Regions from separate parts of the Alteromonas sp. CI.11.F.A3 genome, predicted to be linked through region 1. Evidence: predicted binding sites of a transcription regulator. Region 1 holds the regulator's gene; the other holds the start of a gene.
The links. Region 1 encodes FNR, which switches genes on or off when oxygen is low (the NO sensors DNR and NnrR bind a similar motif). Its sites were predicted from a motif close to TTGATCTAGATCAA; they were not measured.
Positions count from the first base shown of each region.

Region 2: the regulator FNR is predicted to act here: its motif matches at 3,592-3,605, upstream of R1T43_RS09100 (PRC-barrel domain-containing protein).

Region 1 covers NZ_CP136708.1:2,549,887-2,562,286, forward strand. The annotation lists gene R1T43_RS10945 (FixH family protein) at 1-73, shown strand, start outside; gene R1T43_RS10950 (heavy metal translocating P-type ATPase) at 73-2,475, shown strand; gene ccoS (cbb3-type cytochrome oxidase assembly protein CcoS) at 2,477-2,692, shown strand; gene R1T43_RS10960 (sulfite exporter TauE/SafE family protein) at 2,679-3,338, shown strand; gene fnr (fumarate/nitrate reduction transcriptional regulator Fnr) at 3,388-4,128, shown strand; gene uspE (universal stress protein UspE) at 4,226-5,149, shown strand; gene ttcA (tRNA 2-thiocytidine(32) synthetase TtcA) at 5,352-6,293, shown strand; gene R1T43_RS10980 (patatin-like phospholipase family protein) at 6,294-7,295, shown strand; gene R1T43_RS10985 (DUF2987 domain-containing protein) at 7,287-7,922, opposite strand; gene R1T43_RS10990 (glucosaminidase domain-containing protein) at 7,919-8,710, opposite strand; gene R1T43_RS10995 (stress protein) at 8,703-9,464, opposite strand; gene R1T43_RS11000 (LysE family translocator) at 9,603-10,292, opposite strand; gene cobB (Sir2 family NAD+-dependent deacetylase) at 10,395-11,111, opposite strand; gene R1T43_RS11010 (sulfurtransferase) at 11,172-11,996, opposite strand; gene tpx (thiol peroxidase) at 12,074-12,400, opposite strand, start outside.
Region 2 covers NZ_CP136708.1:2,114,850-2,127,249, forward strand. The annotation lists gene R1T43_RS09080 (exopolysaccharide biosynthesis protein) at 1-547, shown strand, start outside; gene R1T43_RS09085 (LysR family transcriptional regulator) at 729-1,664, opposite strand; gene R1T43_RS09090 (rhodanese-like domain-containing protein) at 1,737-2,087, opposite strand; gene R1T43_RS09095 (ArsR/SmtB family transcription factor) at 2,276-2,611, shown strand; gene R1T43_RS09100 (PRC-barrel domain-containing protein) at 2,682-3,425, opposite strand; gene maoP (DUF413 domain-containing protein) at 3,695-4,054, opposite strand; gene R1T43_RS09110 (hypothetical protein) at 4,443-4,610, shown strand; gene R1T43_RS09115 (LysR family transcriptional regulator) at 4,739-5,575, shown strand; gene R1T43_RS09120 (DUF2750 domain-containing protein) at 5,592-5,942, shown strand; gene R1T43_RS09125 (DUF2789 domain-containing protein) at 6,008-6,238, shown strand; gene R1T43_RS09130 (YceH family protein) at 6,235-6,888, opposite strand; gene R1T43_RS09135 (ribonuclease J) at 7,055-8,362, shown strand; gene R1T43_RS09140 (EAL domain-containing protein) at 8,475-12,400, shown strand, end outside.

The DNA.
Region 1 (12,400 bases):
TGTTGATGATAGTTGGAAAGTACAAAATACGCTTCAACTTCCCTACTCTGGCGCCATCAAGTTTAACCCGTAATGAGCGAGAATCTTTGTTTTCATTGCGCGTTACCTAACGATGCAACACATAAATATGAAGCCGTTATATTAGGTGAAACTAGGCAGCTCTGCTGCCCAGGTTGCCAAGCAGTTGCCCAAGCCATTGTTGATAATGGACTTGAAGACTATTACCAGTTTAGAACCGAACCAGCACAAAAGTCGGACGATGGTATTTTAGATGCATTGTCTGCGCTCAACGTATATGACGATCCCGCCCTTCAAGAAGAATTTGTTTTTGATGAAGGCCAACACAAACAAATACAGCTAACCCTTGAAGGCATTACCTGTGCCGCGTGTGGTTGGTTGATTGAAAAACAACTCTCAAAAGTATCAGGCATTGCCCAAGTAGCCGTAAATGTTCAAGAGCGCCGCGCATTAATAACCTGGGAACCCAGTGTTATTAAACTTAGCGAAATACTCACCACATTAAAACGCATAGGGTATGTTGGCTCACCGTTCCACCCCGATGAACATGAAGCTAGCTATAAACGTGAACAAAAATCGTTTATCAAAAAGTTAGGTTTAGCCGGCATTATGACCATGCAGGTAATGATGCTAATGGCTGGGCTTTACTTCGACTGGTTTGGTGCCATTGAGCAAGAAACCCGTCAATACTTCTATTGGGTAGCACTCACCCTTACCACCCCCGTTGTCCTTTATTCAGGTAGCGCGTTCTATTTAGGCGCTTTAAAGGCCATAAGCGCAAGAACCGTAAATATGGATGTGCCGGTCACCCTTGCGGTATTTGGTACCTACTTTGCAGGTTTACGTTCAACCTTGCTAGAGCAAGGTGAAGTGTATTTTGAATCTATATGTATGTTTATCTTTTTACTCCTTTTAAGCCGGTTTTTAGAGCATAGAAGTAGGCACCGTGCGGCACAAATTTCTGCCAACATGATGCAGTATATTCCCGTCTCGGCCGCAAAAATTGAAACTGATGGCAGCATTGCTCAGTGTTTGGCGAAGCTATTAATGCCTGATGATGTGGTACTAGTGAAGCCCGGTGAAACCATTCCTGTAGACGGTATTGTGCTAGATGGTACTGCCGCAGTTGATGAGTCTATGCTGACTGGTGAGTTTAACCCGGTTAGTAAATCGGCCAGCCATTTAGTGTATGGTGGTACGGTAAACCAAGATGGCACATTAACGGTTAAAGTGACTCAGAGCTTAAAGCATGCCTTGGTCAATCAAATCGTACGCTTACAAGCCAGCGCGATGGCAAGTAAGCCAAAAGCGGCTCAAATTGCCGATAACTTTTCACGCTACTTTGTTTTCTCTGTGTTACTTATATCTGCATTAACCTACGTTTACTGGTCTTACGTGGGCAGCGAAGAGGCTTTCTGGATCACTATCTCTGTATTAGTGGCAACCTGCCCCTGTGCACTAGGCTTAGCCACACCTTCGGCGTTAACCTGCGCTATGGCGAAGCTGAATCGTCAGGGCATTTTATTGAAGCGTGCTGATGCGTTAGAACAGCTTACCGATATTGATACCATCGCCCTTGATAAAACCGGCACGTTGACAGAAGGTAAGTTCTCGCTACAACAGCGCTGGTTTGCTAAAGGTGTAGATCCGGTGCAGGTAATGGCGCTTACCGCTTTGTTAGAGTCTCGTTCTGAACACCCTATTGCTCGTGCCTTCGATAACGAAGCTGTTAAGTCACAGAACAAAACCCCACCTAATAAAATTAATGGATTTACGGTTACACCTGGTGGCGGCATTAGTGGTGAGATTAACAATGTGGCTTTCACCATGGGGTCAGCCGTATTTTGTAACTTATCAACCACCGCAAAAGTAGACATACCGGCAAACGTGTTTTTGTGTGCCGATGGCGTATTAATGGCCGCGTTCTGCGTAAATGATAGTTTGCGTCAAGATGCTTTAGCCACACTCACCGCACTGGATGAACATCAACTCGTAGTACTAAGTGGCGATACACAGAAAAACGTTGATACACTTACTGCCAGTTTACCTATTCATATAGCAAAAGGTGGCTTGTCGCCGGAGCAAAAGTATTCTCAAGTGCACACTTTGCAAAAGCAAGGTCGCAAAGTCATGATGATGGGCGACGGTATAAATGATGCCCCTGTTCTTGCTAGCGCAGATGTGGCAGTTGCCGTAGGAAACGCCACCGATGTAGCGAAAACGGCTGCCGATGTTATTTTGCTAGGCGACAGTCTACTGTCTGTCCCCACCTTATTTTCAGTGGCCCAACAAGCAAAACGCAAAATTCAGCAAAACATCGCATGGTCGGTAGGTTACAATATTATTATTCTCCCCTTTGCGGTGTCAGGGTTACTCTCTCCCTGGATGGCCGTGGTTGGCATGTCACTCAGTAGTATTATTGTGGTCACCAATTCAACTAGGTTATTAAGTAAATAATATGAGTATCATTTACGTATTAATTCCCATCGCTATCATCATTGTTGCGTTGGCGCTGGTTATCTTTTTCTGGGCGGTAAAAACCAATCAGTTTGAAGACCTTGATAGACAGGGCTATAGCATTTTGTTTGATGATGATTTGTCAGGTGATGAAAAGAAACTAGCCGAGCAACGTAAGCAATTGCAACAACGCAAAGAAACCAATGACAGAGATTAATATATTCTCTGCCTTTTTCATTGGCATTGCTGGCGGCGTGCACTGTGTGGGTATGTGTGGCGGCATAGTTGCTGCACTACGCACAGTAACACCAAGTAATGAAGCCGCTTTGCCCTACACCCTTGCTTATAATTTTGGCCGTATCCTCAGTTATACGTTAGCCGGTGCTATTACAGGCGCTGTTGGCCAAATGGCCACCGAATTTGTGCCAATTGCTAAACCCGTTTTGTCTTTAATTAGTGGCATTATGCTGCTGCTTTTAGCGTGTTATTTAGGTAAGTGGTGGCAAGGCTTAAATTACATTGAAGCAATGGGGCGCGGATTATTTAAAGCTATTCAGCCCTTATCTAAACGCTTCCTACCGTTCAAAAGTCCAGTCTATGCGCTCCCGTACGGTTTTATATGGGGCTGGCTTCCCTGCGGACTGGTTTATTCAACACTTACATGGTCATTAGCATCAGGCTCTGCCATTGATGGCGCAGCTATTATGCTCTTTTTCGGGTTAGGCACCCTGCCCACCTTGCTAGCGGCCAGTGCAGGTAGTCAGTACCTTATAGCCGGTTTTAGGCACCCCGTGGTAAGGCAATGCTTTTCAGGAATATTGGCTATTTACGCGCTCTTTTTAATTTATGCAGCAATTTCATAAACAAAAGAGTAAGATTATATTAAGTCGACCCTATTTATAGTTTGAACCTATGAGCAAAGGAAGCCAATTCTCAATTCATTGTCAAAATTGCAGTTTCAGTCACTTATGTTTGCCCGTTGCGCTAAACAAGACTGAGATTGAATCTTTAGATGATATTATTGAGCGAAAGAAACCCCTTCACAAGAGTGATTTACTGGTAAAGTCGGGAGATACATTTAACTCTCTTTACGCAGTACGCACCGGCTCTTTTAAGTCTTTCGTCACCAACTCAGATGGTGAAGAGCAGATTACAGGTTTTCACTTTCCTGGCGATATTATCGGCTTTGACGCATTACGGGAAAACAAGCACCAAAGTTATGCTCAGGCATTAGAAACTGCGATGGTGTGCGAATTACCGTATGAAACCCTAGACGAGATGTCAGTTCAGTTCCCCAAGTTAAGACATCAAATAATGAGTTTTATGAGTGCGGAAATTAAACAAGATCATGACCTCATGATGTTGCTTAATAAGCGCTCAGCAGAAGAACGCCTATTGTATTTCCTCTCACAGCTTTCTCAACGTTTCGAAGAGCGTGGATTTTCAAACAAAGAATTTCACCTTACGATGACGCGAAATGAAATCGGAAACTACCTTGGTTTAACTATTGAAACCATTAGTCGCCTACTAAGCCGTTTTCAAAAAGAAAATATTATTCAGGTGGACGGTAAACTCATTACTATTTTAGATTTTGATGAGATGTCACGACGTTTATCGTCTGTGGTTGCACCTAATATTGCCTGTAATAGCTAATCTTCAAAGCTTTTGATCTAAAACAAGTTACGTAATAGCAAATAGGTATTACACTTAAATTGTAGCAACCAAAATTCTAACGATGTTTGGAGGGGTTATGATTAAGTATGAACGTATTTTAGCGGTCATTGAAGCCGATAGAGATACTCAACCTGCGCTTAGCCGTGCATACGAACTTGCCAAAAAGACAGGGGCTTCTGTCACCGCCATGCTGGTGGTTTACGATTTATCTTATGATATGACTACCATGCTCAGCCCTGATGATCGCGAAGCAATGCGCGATGCGGTCACTAAGGAACATGCGGGTTGGTTACGTAAAACCCTTAGCGATTTAGGGTTTGAAAAAACCGATATTGTTGTTGAATGGAACAACCGCGCCTTTGAAGCTGTGGTGCATTATGTAATAGATAACAATATAGACTTGGTTGTTAAAGCAACCAAACGCCATGACGATTTAGCTTCTGTTATTTTCACTCCAACAGACTGGCACCTACTTAGAAAATGTCCCTCCCCCGTATTGTTGGTAAAAGACCATGAATGGCCCGACAATGGTGAAATTATTGCGGCAGTCAATGTAGGCAGTGAAGACGACGAACATGCGCTACTCAACGACAAAATCACAGTCATTGCTAACGATTATGCCGCGCTACTCAGTGGCAACGTAAATTTGGTTAACAGCTATCCTGCTACACCGCTTAATATCGCGATTGAAGTTCCGGAGTTCGACCCTGATACGTACAACAACGCAGTAAAGCACCATCACGAACTTGAGATGAACAAACACAGCGAAAAGTATGCTATTGATAGTGAGCGCTGTTACGTTAAAGAAGGCCTACCTGAAAAAGTGATTCCAAGAATAGCCAAAGATATAGATGCCGAACTGGTGATCATAGGCACGGTTGGCCGAGTTGGTATTTCTGCGGCCCTTATAGGTAACACTGCTGAACATGTTATAGATGAGCTGGTGTGTGATGTACTGGCAATAAAACCAGACGGCTTTATTTCGCCTCTTTCACGCTAATAGATAAACATTTAAACACAGTCTGTTGGCACGGTTCGCTAGCGTAGCTTTGTAGCTTGAAGCGCTATTGGTTTTAGCCTTTAGCGCTATTGGCATTTTGTAGCAGCCCGTGCCAACAAGATACAAAAAATCTTAACCTCACACATTCAATTTTACTTGATTACTGTATAATGGTTTTTTTCGCAGTAACCAAGCTATTGATATGACCAGTGCAGGCACAAACCGTGCGGACGCTCCGTTAACCGCGTCTCAAAATAAACAAAAATACAGCTTTAACAAGCTACAAAAGCGACTTCGTCGAAATGTAGGCAAAGCGATTGCTGATTTCGGCATGATTGAAAACAACGATAAAGTCATGGTGTGCTTGTCTGGCGGTAAAGACAGTTACGCTATGCTTGATATTCTTATGTTTTTAAAGCGCATTGCGCCAATTCATTTTGACATTATTGCGGTTAACCTCGATCAAAAGCAGCCAGGATTTCCAGAGCACGTACTTCCTGAATACCTTGAAAGTGTGGGGGTAGAGTACAAAATCGTAGAAGAAGACACCTACTCTATTGTTATGGATAAAGTGCCAGAAGGTAAAACCACGTGCTCACTTTGTTCGCGATTACGTCGCGGCATTTTATACAGCACGGCAAAAAAATTAGGCGCCACTAAAATTGCACTCGGTCACCACCGTGATGACATGCTAGAAACCTTCTTTTTGAACATGTTTCATGGCGGTAAGCTTAAATCAATGCCACCGAAGTTGGTAAGCGATAATGGCGAGCATATTGTGATAAGACCTCTTGCCTATTGCACTGAAAAAGACATTCAGCGTTATTCTGATGCCGTAGAATTTCCAATCATTCCTTGCAATTTGTGCGGCTCTCAAGAGAATTTGCAGCGTCAGAACGTTAAGGCCATGCTACAAGATTGGGATCGCCGTTTCCCTGGGCGTATTGAGTCTATGTTCAGTGCGCTTCAAAATGTAGCGCCTTCGCATCTGGTCGATAAGAATTTGCACGACTTTAAAGGCATCTCTACACAGAACGGTCCAGTGGAAGATGGTGATATTGGTTTCGATCCACCCAGCTTTGAGTCACCCAGTGAGCCTACTGACGACACGGTTCAAGTTATCAATTTGATGGAATCAAACTAAATGAAAATAGGTCTAGCATTAGGTGCGGGAGCTGCAAGAGGTTGGACCCACATTGGTATTATTCAAGCATTAGAAAAGCTAGGTATTAAAATTGACGTGGTGGCAGGTTGTTCTATTGGAGCCTATGTTGGTGCTGCCTACGCCAGTGGCAAATTAGAAGGCCTTAAAGAGTGGTCTTGTTCTTTGTCAGATTGGCAGGTGCTTGCTTTGATGGGCGTTGGCTTACGTAGAGGCGGCATTGCTAGCGGGCAAAAAGTGTTTGATAAGCTTGCTAGCGAGTTTTGTGCCCCAACCTACGAAGCAATGGAGAAGCCGTTCGCTTCAGTGGCTACCGATTTGTACACAGGTCGTGAAGTGGTGTTTAGTTCCGGTGAGATTGGCAATACTATTCAAGCTTCGTGTGCTATTCCTGCCCTATTTGCCCCTGTAGCCCATGGCGATCGTTGGTTAGTAGATGGTGCGGTAGTTAATCCGGTGCCTGTTAATCTGTGTCGTCAGCTTGGTGCCGATTTTGTTATTGCCGTGAACCTGAATGCTGATTTCAGGCCCCTTAGGCTTGAGAAACTACGTCTAGATCACGAAGAGAATCAAAGGAAAACAGAAGACTTCTTCACTAAAAGCCAAAACGTGCTTAAGCAGTGGTTCTCACCTGATAGTAAAGATAAAGAAGAAACTGAAACCGACACCGAACATAGCGAACAAAACGAAGGCATTGCTAGCGAAGCTATTGAAGCCATAGAAGAAACGATTTCGCCGCCGCCAAATAAAGTCCCTAGAGGTAACCCTCCAGGAATTTTAAGTGTGATGAGTAGTTCGCTAGAGATACTACAAGCAAGGGTGACACGTTCACGTTTAGCGGGCGATCCGCCAGATATTCTTATCGAACCCCAACTAACCGACGTGGGTATTATGGAATTTCACCGTGCACAAGAGCTATGTGAAAAGGGTGAACAAACTATCACCCGTATTGCTGAGCAAATTAAGTATCAGCTATTAGCTTGATGCCATAGCGGTAACACGAAGGGGGGCTTTCGGTAGCGTAAGCCCTTTATTTTCGTTAATTTCACCTTGTTCTAAGTGAAGTATGCCGTTATTAATATGCAGGCCCTCTGGGGTTATATAATCCAGATTTTTATCATCAAATTGCAACATCAACCCTTTCACCGTTGGCATTAAGAACGACAAGAAACTGCCCATTTCATTAAAGAAAGCTTCATATTGGCCATAAATAAAATTCAGCTCTTCTTTTGTGTAACTGGCGGTTAGGTAGCTGCTTTTTGTTTCTAGCTGCACCGACATATCACACACATTAGCCGCTTCAGTTAAATCTATTCGCACGTAAGCATTTGCTAATTTTAGCGCTTTTTCTGTAGGTACAGTGAAGCGGTACTCATCGCTAATCTCTAACGGCATAGTTTGTTTGTCAGTGACTATTTCAGCATTGTTAATTTCACATAAACGCCCTTCACCAACACGCAGAAAACCAAAAGCGAATTGCAGGGCTTGAGTATCTTCGTTATCCAGTTTTTTTACGTGGCTATAAAAGCGGCTGTATTCAACATTAACCATTTCGGCGGCAACGCTAGAGGTGAGTAATGCGCCTATAAGCGCGCAAGCTATACGTTTCATTCAGTTAAGAACTCCTGGTTAAACCGGATCATGGTTTGTAATTCGTCTACATAGGCCGCGCCACGCTCAGAGTAGTTCATTAACCCCTCTGCCAAGGCGACGCCTGTAATGGGGATTTGATTTGCCCTTAACCGCTCTCTGATTTCTCGTAAATCGGTGTAGGCATCGTGCCTATTAAGGTTTCGCATATAAGTATAGGTAGCGCGAGAAAGGCTTGAAAACTTGGCTACCTCGTGCGTTGCGCCGGCATTTCGTTTACCTGGTACAAAGCCACAGCCTTTCACAAAGCACCATATACCAAAGAAGTTATAGCCTTTTTTGGCAAAACGACTGGTGCCCCATGCCGACTCATTCGCCGCTTGAACCAGCACCAATTCAGCAGGCAAAATATCAATTTTATGCAGCAAGGCAAGCAAGCGAGAGGTTAGCGGTTGGTCTGCCTTTACTCGGTACTCAGTTTGTAGCCACTCAAGACGGCTAATATCATCGTCGGTTAGCGGCTCTTCGTTTAAAGCCTTACGATACAAGGTTTGTATGTAGTGTCTAAGCGTAAGTAAATATGCATTTTGTTTTTCAACTTCAGGGCGTAAGTAATCAAAAAAGGCAGTCTTTTTTTCTTTAACGTCGGTATAAGCAGAAAAATCGGGAACAGGTTTAGTCGCTTCAGGTGTTTCAGGAATATCTAAAATATCGGGTTCGCGCTTAGTCAGTATAAGCGCGTTAATGACTATGACTGCTAATACAGCAATAGTAATTAAAACAATTTTTAGGGTTTCCCGTTTATGCATCGAAGCTCGACTCATTCGTTTTATTTTGAACAGTGTGGCTTGGTGTTGGTTCGCCCTCTTCACCAATCATCTCTTCATACAACAAGCCTAGCATGCTGAAATACAGGGGTAGAACCCACACAAGAGACAAACCTAGTGTTAACGGAACCGTGATAAATAATATAATGAAGACGGCAAAAACACCGGTTAACGGTGCCCAATATGCATTGAATACGCGGCACGATAAGATAATAGCGCGTAGTGGAGTTAACGATTTGTCGGCAACTAGCATCAGTGAAAAAGAGGTGGCCATCCATAAATACACACCGGGTGCGAATAACAACACCAAGCCGATTTGTACCACTATGCCATTCACCAGCTGTGTAAGCGCTAATGCGAATATTAAAGAGACGTAGCTGAAAATAGAAAATACCGTGGTCTTTTGACCTCTGGCGTGGCTTACCCCCATCATGTATAACCCGCCAATAAGTGGTGCAACAATGAAAATAGCGACTATTTCAATTAACGATTGGTGTTCAAAAACAAAAGTGCCATCGTCATTAAAAATGATGAACTTCTGAGCAACAAAACCAAGTGCGACAAACGTGAGAAATAAAACCAATGATGCTTGGAATAGGCTTGAAAAATTTGCTTTCACCAAACCATTAGCGCGGGAAAACAACGATTTAATATCGAAATCGTACTGCTTTGAAAGTGTTCTTTCTAGCTTGCTAGATGGCTGGTTATCTTTAAAAGGCATTTTATTGTCTGCCACACGTTCCTCTACTGCTGCTATCGAATTTAACCGCCGCATTATACATAAATATGGCGGTTAACCCCAATAACCACGCATTAGTTGATTAAATGTAATGCCTAGCGATTAGTTTCGAAGAATCGATCTCTGAGCGAAATGTTAGCCCAAAACTAATTTTGCGGCCAAACCAACCAATAAAACACCCATCGCGCGGTCGAGCCAGTACCCTTTTTTACCAATAAGTTGAGCAATTTTACTGGTGCTAAGTAGGTAGGATAAAAAGCAAAACCAAAGCCCTGTTGCGATAGCTAAATATATGCCATAGCCAAGTTTGATTGAAAAAGGCGTGTCGATATCAATAATAGCGGTGAAAAGTGATAAGAAAAACAAAGTCGCTTTAGGATTTAAACCATTCGTTAAAAAGCCAATCCAAAGTGCTTTTTGAGCAGAAATTAGTGGGCTAGCTTTGCTGTTATTAGCTGCCTCGGTGTTAGCTCGCCTGTTTTCAACAGAATTATCTATATTATTTACCGCAGCCTCGCCTTCTTCTGGTGGTTGGCTAGGCCCGCTTTTTAGTGCGCCATACGCAAGATATAAAAGATAACCTGCAGCAAGATAACTAAAGGTTTTAAACAGCCATGGCGTGGTGGCTATTACCACGCTTAATCCCACTAATGAATACCCAACGTGCAGCAAAATTGCGAGTCCAATGCCAATGCTGGTATAAATAGCAATACGGCGACCATACGCGAGGCTATTTCGAACGACTACTGCAAAGTCAGGGCCTGGACTAGCCACTGCAACAAGGTGTACTAGGGCAATGGTCAAAAATTCATTAAGGTAAGGCATGGGTTATTTCTATTACTCTGTATTTTTAAGCGCTCAGTTTACGTGAGCCTAAGTGCTAGTGAATAGGCTTTAGCGGTTTTTATCATTAAATCATCGGTTTATCTACAAATCATATTCTTCAATTAACCGAGCAACAAACTCTGGAACTATTTTAGTGGCACTACCGCTAATAGATTCATCGAATAAATAGTTGTTCGCACTGGGCTCTAAATTCAGTTCAATACATTTGGCGCCAGAATCTTTGGCATTAATCACAAACCCAGCGGCAGGATAGACATTACCTGAGGTTCCAATGGCTAAGAAGATATCGGCATTGGCAATAGCTTGGGCAACCTCATCCATATAAAGGGGCATTTCGCCAAACCATACAATGTCCGGCCTCAGTGTTGTGGTGTTACAGCAACCACAAAAACTCTGACCATCAAACGTTGTATAGCATTCGAATGCTTTATTCGTCGTTTCGCAGCGGCTGGACAGTAATTTTCCATGCATGTGTAAAATACGTTCACTACCCGCCCGTTCATGCAAATCGTCCACGTTTTGTGTAACCAACGTAAGTTGGCCTTTTAAAGCGCGTTCAAGTGTTGCTAGCGCTTCATGGGCTGCATTGGGCATAACCGCAGCGTTGGTGAGTTGCAGCCTTCGTTCATTGTAAAATCGATATACAAGGTCAGGGTTTCGTGCAAAAGCTTCGGGTGTGGCCACGTCTTCTACACTGTGCTCTTCCCATAATCCGTTGTTATCCCGAAATGTTTTTAATCCAGATTCAGCTGAAATTCCTGCACCAGTTAATATTACAACGCGAGGGGGTGTATTCATAAGCTCAATTCCTTTGAAATATATACACGTAACACGACTACCCTAACTTACATGATATTGTTAATCAGTCACCACTGGAAAAGTTGCATTTGCTCCCCATTCAGACCAAGAACCGTCGTAAATAGCAACATCACTTGCTCCACACATAAGTGCAGCTACGCCAATAATACACGCCGTAACCCCTGAACCACAGGTACAGATAATCGGCTTCGACAAATCAATGTCGGCATTGGCAAAAACGCTTTTTAATTCTTCAACGCTTAAGAAAAAGCCATTATCTAATAGCGCTGTGAATGGAAGATTGTAAGCGCCGGGCATATGCCCAGAACGAACCCCAGGGCGAGGCTCTGCCACTTTTCCGTAAAACCGAGCTTCACTTCTGGCGTCGACCAGTTGCGCATCGGTATTAATCGCTTGAATAACCGCGGAGCTATTAACGAACCATTTGCTCTGCGCATCACTTTCATACTTAAAATGTGAGGGAATTCGTTGTTCTGATACCGGTAAGCTCTTATCTTCCCAGGCTACTTGGCCGCCATTTAACAATTTTACGTTCTCATGCCCCATGGCCTTAAGCATCCACCAAACACGAGGGGCGCTGTACATGCCTCGGGTATCGTAAACCACGACAGACGATCGTTCGGTCAAACCTTGTCGCCCTAAGTACAAAGCAAAGTCAGATTCGGTTGGCATACTATGGGGGAAACCAGTGGTGTGATCACTGCCCTCGCCGTCTAAGTCTATATCCACAGAGTTTGGCAACACCATAGCATCACGAGAATCAGGCGTTTTGGTAACCGGGTCATCCATAACCGCCCGCACTAAAATGATGGGTTCATCTTGCAGTTGCGTGGCAAGTTGTTGAACATTAACTAACATCGACATATCACTCTCTCCATTGAAATGCCCACGTAACGCAGTGGGCATTACTGGTTTGAGCTATTTACGCTTTATACGCTTAATTACAAAGCAGCCATTGCTGAATCGTAGTTTGGTTCTTCAGTGGTTTCAGCCACTTGCTCGGTATAAAGTACCTTACCGTCGGTATCAATCACAACTACTGTTCGTGATAGCAGACCAGTTAGCGGCATTGAAGTGAACGCAACACCATAGTCGTCACCAAAGCTTGTACGGAAAGTAGAGCCGGTAATAACATTTTCAATACCTTCAGCACCACAGAAGCGGCCAGCTGCAAACGGTAAGTCGGCGGATACACAAATAACTTGTGTATTGTCTAGACCAGCGGCTTGTTCATTGAATTTACGCACTGACGTTGCACATGTACCCGT
Region 2 (12,400 bases), 440 kb from region 1:
GCCCAAAAACACCACCGACGTCATGGCGTTTTCGGAGTTCTGGAATGCCATGGAAAAGAGGGGGTTTGGACCTATGTTGGCTTTGCCTGCGTTTATTGCAGCAACCCCCATAGGTGCCATTCCTGGTGTACCTACCATAACCGGTGTGACAATTTTACTTATCGCAATGCAAATTTTACTCGGTCGCCGTCATCCGTGGCTTCCTGCTACCATTATGAAAATTGAAATGGACGCCGATCGAATTGAATTTTTGGTTAATAAAATGAAACCTGTGGCGGTGCGATGTGACCGATTCTTAATGCCACGGTGGTTTTTTATGCGCCAGCCTGTGTTTCGCTCATTGATTGCACTTAGCTGTGCGGCGTGTGGATTGTTGATGGTGCCACTAGAATTAGTACCCTTTATGGGGTTAATACCGGCGTTTGCGGTATTGATTATGGCTATAGGTATGGCAACGGATGACGGCGCTGTAGCACTCTTTGGGCTATCCATTGCTCTATTTGGTTTCTTGTATGGCGGCCAACAGATAGCATTAGGGATTGGGTAACTTAAGCATTGGGTAAATTAAGTATTGGGTAAATTAAGTATTGGGTAAACCAAGCGCTGGCTAAACTTAATATCGGGCAAATTAGATATTCGTTAGATACCCGAGTTCTTGCTTTTTAGGCTTTGCGTTAAGTACAGCTTAGCTATAACACTTTGCTTTAATTAAACTGCCACAGCTTATGCTATCGATGCAGAGACTCTATGCATTGATCAAGCATGCCATCAGCAGAGGGAAGCTGCATCGATTGATATCTAAGTTCACCGATAAAGCTTCTTGCTGCGGGCCCAAGGCCGTCACCATCTTCAAATGTGAGATAAAGCATAGCGCGACGCAATCCACTGTTGCTATCAATAGGAAGCGGAAGCAACAGCCCTTCTTCTAATTCTTTTTTAATGATAGCGATAGGGAGCCAAGCAAACCCAAGCCCTTGAGAAATCATATCTACCGAGGTTCTAATATGGCTCACCGTCCAGCGCTGCTCGGCGCCAAGCCAACCTGCATCAACTTTACGTTCAGCCGATGAATCTCTTACTACTATTTGACGATGCGACTTTAGATCTTCTAACGTTAACGCGCGGTCAAGTGCGTGCAGAGGATGATCGACATGTGCCACCGCGGCAAAGTCTATCTCGCATAAATCTTCACTGAATCCGCCGGGGTAGGGGAAAGGTGAAATCGCGATATCGACATTACCACTATCAAGTAGGGAGTTTGCCCCGCTTAATACGGTTTCTTCAATTTCGATACGTAGCAGCGGGAACTCTTCAGACACTTTGCTCAGTACGTTATAGAGTAAGTCTGATGGAAAAATAATATCAACGGCGATACGAAGAAGAGTTTCAGTTCCCGCTTGTAAACTAGCCGCTACCGCTTCTAACTTTTGAGCTTCATTTAAAACGAACGCTGCTCGACGATACATCAACTCCCCTTGAGGAGACAGTTTTACCTTGCGTCCACTGTTTTCGAACAACACAACGCCAATGGCATTTTCTAATTTTTGAACCGCGTGATGCACACTAGACTGGCTTTTGTGAACCAATGCGGCAGCTTGATTGAAGCCTCCAGCATCTACCACAGCTTTAAACATGCGCCATTGTTCTAACGTAGATTTTAACATCGCGAGCTCTAATTGATTATTCTGTCACTGTATAGAGCGGTTATACCACAAGCGGCCAGAGGCTGTCAGCGCTTATGCGTCGGTGGCTTGCTTAATATCGCCTATTGAACAGGTTACCACGCTCACATTGTCATACCCCATGTTCATTAGCTGTTCGGCTGCCAATTTAGCGCGAATGCCCGAGGCGCAATGAATATAGATTGGAAACTTGGCATCTTTACATTTTTCGATAACTTTCATTTCGAGCACGCCACGAGGAATATTTAATGCGGCTTCTACAGGGCTAGATGCAGCCTCGGCGGGCTCACGAACATCAAGTAATAAACCATGATTAGAAGATATTTCCTGCATCGCTTCTTTAGCCGTAATACAACGCAGCGGGAAAGGGATATTAGCGAGTCTAGTAGTGATATCAATTAACATTAAAACACCTTGAAAAATAATGATGAGTTTACTATATAAGGAAATTGCTATGTTTTCTAGCACGTATTTTCATTATATATTTTATAAAAAAATGACATTGAGTTTTGGCGTTCGCCGCTATAGTAGTATACTTTAGTATAAGAAGGCGGGTTGGTAGCTCGTCTACGTAAATTTAAAAGTGAGTTGTTATGACTGATAATCTAGCCGTTGATAATCTATCTGTAGATACGAGCGAAATGGCTCAATATACAATGGAAGCTGAGCTTTATCTAAAGCAGTTGGCGAATAAAACCCGTTTAATGGTTTTATGCTCTTTAGTGGACAAAGAGCTATCTGTAACCCAAATGTTAGACCATGTAGACGTTTCTCAGCCTGTGATTTCACAACATTTGGCCCTATTAAGAGAATCTAAGATGGTGGCCACACGCCGGGACGGACAAACCATTTACTATCGACTAGCCGACGAAAGAGTGAAGCAAACCATTGGTCTGCTCCACAAGTTTTTTTGCGCGCAGAACGATTAACCTTAGTTGACGTAAATCTAATTTACTCAAAGGCAGTTAATCGCTCTTGCTCAAATGCTACTCGACTTAGCTAGACAAGCTTCGCATTCGCTATCAACGCCTCTACGTATGCAATATCACCCAACTTATCAAGGTCAACTTCCGGTCTAGCCATCAATCCCTCGTGGGTGAGGTTGACCGAGACATTATGAGAAGACCAATCGATACTTTTGATGTCTGAGGGCAGTACCGCCAGCTTTTTACCACCCGGTAACCAGTTGTTTGTATCTACCACTAACAACTGAATTTTCCAGCCATCAGTATCAAACACAAAATCGCTAATATGCCCAACGTTGTCGTCTTGGGTTGCCACTTCGTAGCCACTAACCTCGCCACAAGCTCTTAAGTGATTCTCAGGTTTATTATCTAACTCTTCTTTACCCATGGCTGCTAGCTCAGGATCGGCTAGTTCATTTGGGTGAGCGAAATCGCCCCACGCGCCTGGGCCAATCCAGTAATAGCCATAACCAAAGTAACGAAACAGCGTTTCTTCGAACTCTCTTGAAACCGGTTTGTGCTCGTCAATTGATGGGCTGTTTTTAAGCGTGTCTGCCGTCATGGAAACATCAACGGTTTCTTCTTCCTGATCAACACGGGTCACCGAGATAGGTGAGATCACCACTTTCCTGCTAAGAGGAAGCCACGTATTCGTATCGGCAACTACGTACCTAACAACGAAATCTTTATCGTCGAAAAGTATGTCTCGTACGCCGCCTATGTCCTTATCGGTAGCATGAATTGAAAAATGTTTAATCTGTTTATATGACACCATCATCGCTGCGCCTCCTTTGCCTTCAGGCTTGGGTAATTCATTAGATATTGTTCTACTATTTTCCAACAGCGTGGTTTGCGTAAAATAGCAATTTCACAATGCTAAGTTATTAATATAGAACCATCTGTTTGAAAATTACAAATATGCAAAGATTTGTTCGGGCACAATCTAGATATGGATCAACAAACAGAAGAATAGCGAGGGAAATATCACAAATATAGGCAACCAGCCCGATTTGCTCTGGGCTGGTTGTTAGTAGGTCGAATGCAAAATTAGGCTACATCGAATGCTTCATCGCTGTAATCTTCATCGTAATCCGATTGGTTACTCGCAGCGCTGCTATGCAATGTGTAGAAGTGTTTCTTGCCTCGAGATAAGCGTACGTACTTGGCCCAAGTGCGCTCTACAGCGTTTTCAGCTTCCACTTTACCACTAATAAAGTCTAGAAAATGAAGCTCATCATCTGTCTCTGGTGATAGCTCCCCGCATTCTAGTGCCAGTAGGGTCTTTCCATAACCGGTTAGTATATCTGCTTCACCAATACTGAAGTCGCCAGATTTTCGAAAGCCATAAGGAAATTTTTGTCTGTCTATAAAAGGTTTTTGAGAAACGCGAATTGATAAATTTTTCATGGTTGTACCCAGCATTGAGTTGTCTTCAAGCGAACTTTTAAGACAAAAGAATCAGAACATAAAACAAAACATTTTTTTCTTCTCAATAAAAAATTTTGTTGGAAAATATAACGCGCAAAAATGTACAAATTTATAGGGTGTGAAAAGCGTGGTTTTGCAAATATCGCTTCTTTCTAATTTGTTTAAGTTATTGATAATTAATTGTTTTTATGGTTTTCTAGATGTGGCAATGAAAAAGCGCTCAGGTCTAGGAGGATTGAGGCAACGAAGCGAATTACATGACCAAAACCCACTACAAAAAATTATTGTCGCAACGATGATAAAAATTCGTTTTCTATTTTTGGTGCCAAGATAATAATGACGAAGTGGCAATAACCTAGAGATAGACATGAGTAAAGACTATCGTTACCAAAGTGAAGAATTGGACTCGGTAGAAGAGGAAGACTTTCACACCAAGAAGGTGGGCACTAAGCGCCACCAAAGCGTAAAAAATAAACAGAATCGTGACTTACAACGTCGAGAAAAACAGCGCCGTTTAATGCACGAAGGCAGTTGATACGCTTCTTAGTTGAAAATAAATACAACGCACTGCTTTAATAGCAGTGCGTTGCTGTGCTTTTGTGTTTACATGCCGTATTATCTGTGACAGTTTACAATCACTTATTTATCGGTTTTGTAAGAAGCATGGATATACGCTTTCTCACCACATTTATTGAAGTTGCAAAAACCCGACATTTTGGCAAAGCAGCTGAAAATCTTTATCTAACGCAATCTGCGGTAAGTGCGCGGATCAAGTTGCTAGAAGAATACTTTCATACCACGCTTTTCATACGCCAGCGCAATAGTATTCAGCTAACCCAATCGGGGGAGAAGCTGTTGCCGTATGCACGCCAGCTTTGCAGTACGCTAAATGAAGCCAAGCAAGAACTGCAAATTCAGTCTTCTGAATATGTGGTGTGTGGGGCAACGCAGTTAGCCAGTGAATTAATGTTGCCTACCACTTTAAGTCACCTTCACAACACATTTCCTGATTGGTCTGTTAAAGCAGAAGTACTTTCTCTCGATGGTTTGTCCCGTCAATTGCACGAGCGTGTAACCGATTTGGCTTTTTCAACCGAACCGCTAAAGTCAGAAGAAGTTAAAAGTGAAGTGTTATTAGAGAACCAGTTAGGGTTATACCGAATTGGTGAAGGCAGTGATGTAGTAGACGCGGCAGAGTTTGTGGCCATTGATTGGGGCAGCAAAGCCAGAGATTTATTGCTTACGTTATACCCTCAACTTCGTGATGCTAAATTACGTACGAACTCGCTCAACTTAGCCCTTAATAACCTACAATATGAAGGTGGCGTTGCTGTACTTCCTAAAGGAACGGTAAATCAACTTGATCCAACTATCACTATTTCACTAATACAGCCTTTAGAAGGTATAACCATGAAAGTTTATCTTCACACCATGAAACAAGTCAGGCGTGTAGGGCTAGAAGCCTTAATTACCAGCATATCGACCATACACCCTGCCTAATAGCAAAGAGAAAATTATGACAACTCAACACCCATTATTACAAATGAACGCGTTCGAACGCCTAGAAGCTAGCGTTGAATTAATTAAAACCTCGGGCAAACTTTTCATTCTTAAAGATGAACATGGTTGCGTGATGTTAACGACAGATGATGAAGATGGCATTCCAGTATGGCCGGAATCATCTCTAGCTTTGCTATGGGCAACTGAAGATTGGTCAGACTGTGAAGCAATGGAAATTTCTACCAAAGACTTTCTTACCAAATGGGTGGGCGGCATGACGCAAGATAACCTTACGGTTATGGTTTGTCCGGTACCAGGAGAGGAGGGTGAAGTGATGGAACCAGAGGAATTTGCACAGCAAATTTAATGATCCCATCATTTGATTTTAGCGTTTCAATATTAACGGATTATTATGATTGAAGAGGAGCTACCATGTTTACTGAACAACCGACTATGAACAGTTTGTTTGAACAGTTAGGGCTAGATAGTAGCGATGAAGCGATAGACAGTTTTATTGAAACGCACAAAGGATTAAATAAGAGCCAACATATTTTCGAAGCGCCGTTTTGGTCTGAAAGCCAAGCGGCTTTCTTGAAAACGGCTATTGAAGATGACGCTGATTGGGCTGAAATTATCGACCAACTCAACGTACGTTTGCATTAGTCGCCTGACGATAAATCATTAATTCTTGATTCTAAATCGGCAAGGGTGGCTTTTACTTCTAGTAAAGCCGCCTTTAGTGTTTCAACGGTATCAGCACTTTCGCTTGTGCTTTCACTTTCACCATTATTGTTATTCGCATTTGGCTGACAAAATGTATGGTTGTAGCGTATCTCTCTTTTACCCGACTCTCTTGGTAGTGAGTAAATAAGTGCATCTGGCTGGTAAGCAAGTAAGCTGCTGATGGTTGCTTCTACATCGCTGATATCAGCAAATTGCGCTAAACGCTGGCATCGGCCTCGCAATTCACCGGGTGTTTGAGGGCCGCGCAGTAAGAGTTCAGTAATAATGGCCTGCTGATGATCGCTAAGTTTTATATCTCCAAATTCGGTATTACAAAAACGGTGGGAATATTTGTCTACTCGGCTACCATAGCCTGATGAAGCTTGAACAATTCGTTTACCTTTCAATCCATCAAGTATTTTAATGACTTCGTCTTCGGTTAACTGAGTGACAGGTAATCGGTTACTTTTTTGGTTACATCCATTGGTGAGCGCATTAAGCGATAACGGGTACTGTTCGGGCGTAGTCACCGACTTTTCAAGTAGTACACCAATAACACGTGCTTCCATATCAGATAAAGTCGTGGTCATGATAAATATTCGGTCTTTAAGTATTTACGTATGAAAGTATAGTAACAACTCTCATGGAAGTTTTATATTCTAACCTGAAAGCAGTTAAAGGAGTGGTTAAGGTTTGATAACGCCGAAAAAAGAGGAGCTTTGGTTTTTGCCGTTAGGGGGAACTGGGGAAATAGGCATGAACCTGAACCTGTATGGGCATGATGGCAAGTGGTTGATGGTAGATTGTGGCGTGTCGTTCGATGAACCGCTTATACCTCCTTATCGCTATACTGGCACAACCAAGCAAACCCATCACAGGGTGGTGGCGCCAGATCCCACCTTCATTGCGGCGCAAAAGGAAAATATTGCCGGCATTGTTATCACCCATGCGCATGAAGACCATGTAGGCGCATTGCCGTATTTATGGGCGCGTTTTCAGTGCCCCATCTATACCACTTCTTTTACTGCCGAAGTATTACGTCGTAAACTTGCGCAAACCAAATTAGTTAATAAAGTACCCATAGTAGAGATAGCCTCTGAGCAAACGCTGACATTAGGGCCCTTTGATGTGAGCTGGTTATCGGTAACCCACTCGCTGCCCGAACCTTATGCGTTAAAAATAGCCACGTCAGCGGGCACGGTTTTACATACTGCCGACTGGAAAATCGATGCGCAGCCAATTACCGGTAAGCCTTTTGACAGTAATACCTATCGCGCACTAGGAGATGAAAACATTCTTGCTATGGTTGGAGATTCTACCAACGCAACAAAACCAGGTTTTTCTATCTCTGAACGCAATTGCTACGACGGTTTGTTAAGCACAGTTAAACCACTGCAGGGCAGGGTCGTTGTGACGTGCTTTGGCAGTAATATCGCGCGATTAATTACCCTTGCTAGGGTGGCCCAAAAAACCGGGCGTTATATTGCTTTGTACGGGCGCTCACTTATCAATATGTACAGCATTGCCCGCCAACAAGGAATCTGGCCTGTAGACTTGCCCGTGGCAGATGCGTTTCATTTAGGCTACTTGCCACCATATGAAGTGCTCGGCGTGGCAACTGGCAGTCAGGGAGAGAAAAATACCGCCCTTTCTCGCATGGCCAATGACAGTCACCCTCATTTGCAGCTAGACAAAGGGGACACTGTTATTTATTCCGCTATTGCCATACCGGGTAACGAAGACAGTATTAAGCGAGTAAACAGTGTGCTTAGTGCTAGAGGCGTTAAGGTCATAATGAGCGAAGATAGCCAACTGCCCATTCATGCAAGCGGACACCCATGCGCTGAAGAACTCAAACTCATGTATCACTGGGTAAAACCTCAAATTGCTATTCCTGTGCATGGCGAAGAGGTGCACCTTAAAGCTCACGCCATGATTGCTAAAGAATGTGGTGTAAAAAAACACTATGTGGGGCAAAACGGTGACTTGTATCGGCTAGCGCCTCAACCAAGCATTCGACGGCAAGTTATTAATACTGGGCGAATTCCTGTTCAACAAGATTAATAAAGTTTAACGCAAGCGCGACTCAGTAACTTAATGGTACTGGCTGCAATTTACTCAAACATTCTGATACACTATAAAAAATAATAATAACGATTCATTCATACGAGTTGTCATGCGCTGGTACCTAATCTCAGTTTTATTTGCTGTTTGTTTCGTTAGCACTGTTAGCTACGCTGAGTCTCCCCGTCTTTCAAATCCAGTATTCCAATCGCTGTCCACTAAAAATGGGCTTCCACAAGATGTTGTGAACGATATTGCGATAGATAAAGATGGCTTTGTATGGATAGCCACTGATGGCGGCGTGGCGCGATGGGATGGCGTAAGAACAAAAATTATAAAGGGTCCCAACGACCTTTTCGTCAATGCTTCAATAAACAAAATTAGCTTAGAAACTGACAAAGCACTGTGGATAAGCACATACGCATCGGGTGTTTACCGCCTTGATTTCAGCACCCAAGCTATCACCAAACAAGTGGCATTACCGTTTTCAACCCAAGAAGATTGGTTTCAGGATGTGAGTCAGTTTTATTGGCAAGATGAAGCTACCTTGTTTATTGCCATGCCTGAACAAGTTGTCCGTTTTGATACTCACACCATGTCTTACGAGACGGTTTTCACACTAAGTGACGAACTCATTGCACAACGGCATTTCATTCGAGATATTATCGTTGTAGACGGCTGGCTATTACTGGCCACCAGTGATGGATTAGATGCGCTCGATTTATCCAACGCTGATGCAAAAACCGTTTCCGTTAATTACCTGAGTGGCGTTGAGCCCGATGTTGATAACCTAAACACTAAATTTCTGATGCACGACACGGAAGGTAGGATTTGGGTAGGTACGGTTAATGGGCTATTTCAAACCACGAAAGTTGAATTATTGTCTCATGTGGGTAGCGATAAGCCCTCGGGGTTCCAGCAAATAGTCAGAAGCCGCAATATCTGGACGATGGAACAGCGTGACGACAACGCATTTTGGTTTGGCACCAACGAAGGTCTATTTGAATTACAACTTAGTCAAAACAAGTGGCTAAGTGAACACATCCTTGAGCCTCATAACGGCAGAACCGAGCTCTCTAACAAACGCATTGTTGATATTGAAACCGATTATGCTGGTAATTTATGGTTAAGTTCGGTTTACGCGGGGGCATTGTATTTTGGCGTAAAAAGCGCCGAAATTTATGCTATTCAAAACAACCGAAATGACAAGAGTACCACCCTAAGTGATAGTGTGGTTTGGTCTCTAACCCAAACCGATAAAGACGTGTTATGGATTGGTACCGAAAACGGGTTGAATCGATTCAACCTCAAAGCGCGCACATCGGAACAATTCATTACCTCTGATAGTGAATTTGTGGCCGAAAGAGAATGGCTAATTGAAAAGTTAGTTCCCACAGGCGATGGCAGGTTGTTTGTGCAAACTTACATGGGGATCCGGTTGTTCGACCCCAGTACAGGAAAATTATCCATACCACCATTGCAATCATCGTTTGATAGCGATGTGTTCAATGCGTGGAATTCAAGTATTACTATAGGCGCTGACGGCGACTTATATTTTGTCGGTAATCATTACTACCGCTACAACTTAGAAGCGGAAAAATTAGATATAATCGATTTGGACGAGGATATCTTCGATATTAATTTTTCCATTGGCTTTTTAGGTGCCTCTCCTTATCACGATAACCGTCTGTTTCTCGCCATGGTTGGCGGTCTATGGTTGGTCGACACCAATACCTTAGAGCATGAGTTGGTATATCGCTTTTCAGAAAAACAACGCGCTAATGAGCGTTCGATAACGTCGTGGGTTATCGATAATACCGGTGTATTGTGGCTAGCTTTTAGTGGTTATGGGTTATTCGGTGTAGATGCCGATACCTTTGAACCGCTTTATAAATTAAACGAAAGTAACTTGCTGCTCTCCAACATCGTTTACGGCTTACAAAAAGACAGTAACGGGGATATTTGGTTTAGTTCGCATTCTGGACTGCACCGATATTCGCCAGCCTCAGCGCAAGTACAAAACTTTATTTACGGCCGAGAATTATCAGTGTCGGAGTTTAATCAAGGGGCATCACTTGAACTTATTGATGGGCGTCTCGCTTACGGCTCAACATCAGGTGTTGTGGTTTTCTCTCCCGCGTTGCTCAAACAAATTGGCAGCAATTCGAACCTCGTTTCCAGACAAACAGCAATTACTGATGTGAGTGTCGATTCACGTGAGCTTATGCTCCCATTAGGCAATCTAAACGGGCAGAATATCAGTTTAGATTATCAAGACTACGGAATGACTATCCATTTTTCATCCTTGTCGATGAATGGAGTAGGTAAAGCCAAGTATCACTACACCTTATTGCGCAACAAACAAGTGGTTAGTGATGGCGTGTCAGAAGACGATAAAATTACCTTAACTAACTTAGAGCCAGGCCGTTATCACTTTACCGTAGGCCCTCTTGCCAGCAGTGTAGAATATACCGTTTTACCCGCCACGTTAACGTTTGATATGCCTTATGTCCCGTGGCGCTCGCCCTTTGCCTATGCAATGTATTTCACCTTGATACTACTGATGATTATTGCGTACGTGGTTTCACGTCAGCGTCATTTACATCGACTCCAAAAAGCGCAGCAGCAAGCGTTACTTTTCAACGATGCGTTTCGCCAAACCCGCGACTGGGTGCTTATTTTTGATAAAAATAAAGTACCTGTAGCTGCAAACCCCGCATTTGAAAACGTATTTGATTTTAACGCCAAAGAATCGTTAGCAAAGCAGATTGACAGGCTTTTCACTCGTTACCCTACATTGGAATGGCAGCTATCTGGTAAGCTCAGTGATCTCAAAGGGGGAGAGTTCTGGAAGGACGAAGCAATTATTGAGGGTGCTGACACTAAGCAGTACGACGTACTTATAGATATTAGTGCCGTTAAAGGAAGTGAAAAAAGCAACGAAGCTGACCATTATTTGCTAGTAGTATCGGACATTACTGAACAAAAAAATGCGGAACGGAAACTGCTTAAATTAGCTAATTATGATGGTTTAACAGGGTTAGTTAATCGCAGTTTGCTGCTGGACAGATTAGAACATGCCATTGCAGGCGCGCGTCAACAAAACACTCATGTAGCAGTATTGTTTGTTGATCTGGACCGCTTTAAAGGTATTAACGACTCACTTGGCCATGATTATGGCGATAAGCTACTTAAAGTGGTGGCAAATCGGATGCGTAATCTAGCCTCTGATGCAGGTACCGTAGCGCGTTTGGGCGGCGACGAGTTTGTGATTGTTATTGAAGATATGGAAACCACCGATGGGCTTACTTCTTTTGTGGCGCAGTTAATCGAGTCGGTTGAAACACCTATTTCGCTGGCTAACGAAGTGCTTCGAGTATCATGCAGTGTGGGTATTGCCTTTTACCCCGACGATGCCACAGAGCCCGCCGAGCTTATCAAACAAGCCGACGTGGCCATGTATTCTGCAAAGAAAGACACCCTGAGTGGTTTCACATACTTCACAAAAGACATGAACGACAGAGCGAAACATAGGCTCATTACAGAAAACTTGATAAAGCGGGCTTATTCAGAAAAAAGTTTCTTTAATCACTATCAGCCCATTATTAATACTCACGACAAAACCACCATCGGGGTTGAGTTGTTATTGCGTGGTGAGCTAGATGGTAACCCTATTTATCCAGACGTATTTATTCCCGTTCTAGAAGAGCTAAGGTATATCATTGAGGTGACTCGGGCGGCCATGCGTAGGGCTGCCGAAGATTTAGCTATTTGGTATGAAGAGGGTTTTAAAGGGTTTGTTTCAATAAATTTATCTGCTCTTCATTTTAAAACCGAATTTGATTTAGAGGGTGTTTTTTCCTTGCTAGAAGAATTCAATCTGCCAAAAGAAGCGTTTCGTTTTGAAATCACGGAAGGTGTATTAATGGATGATAGCGACAATGCGCTGCGTCAAATCGAGCGCTTCGTTGATGCAGGATTCATTCTAGCGTTAGATGATTTTGGCACAGGGTACTCGTCACTAAGTTATCTCAAGCG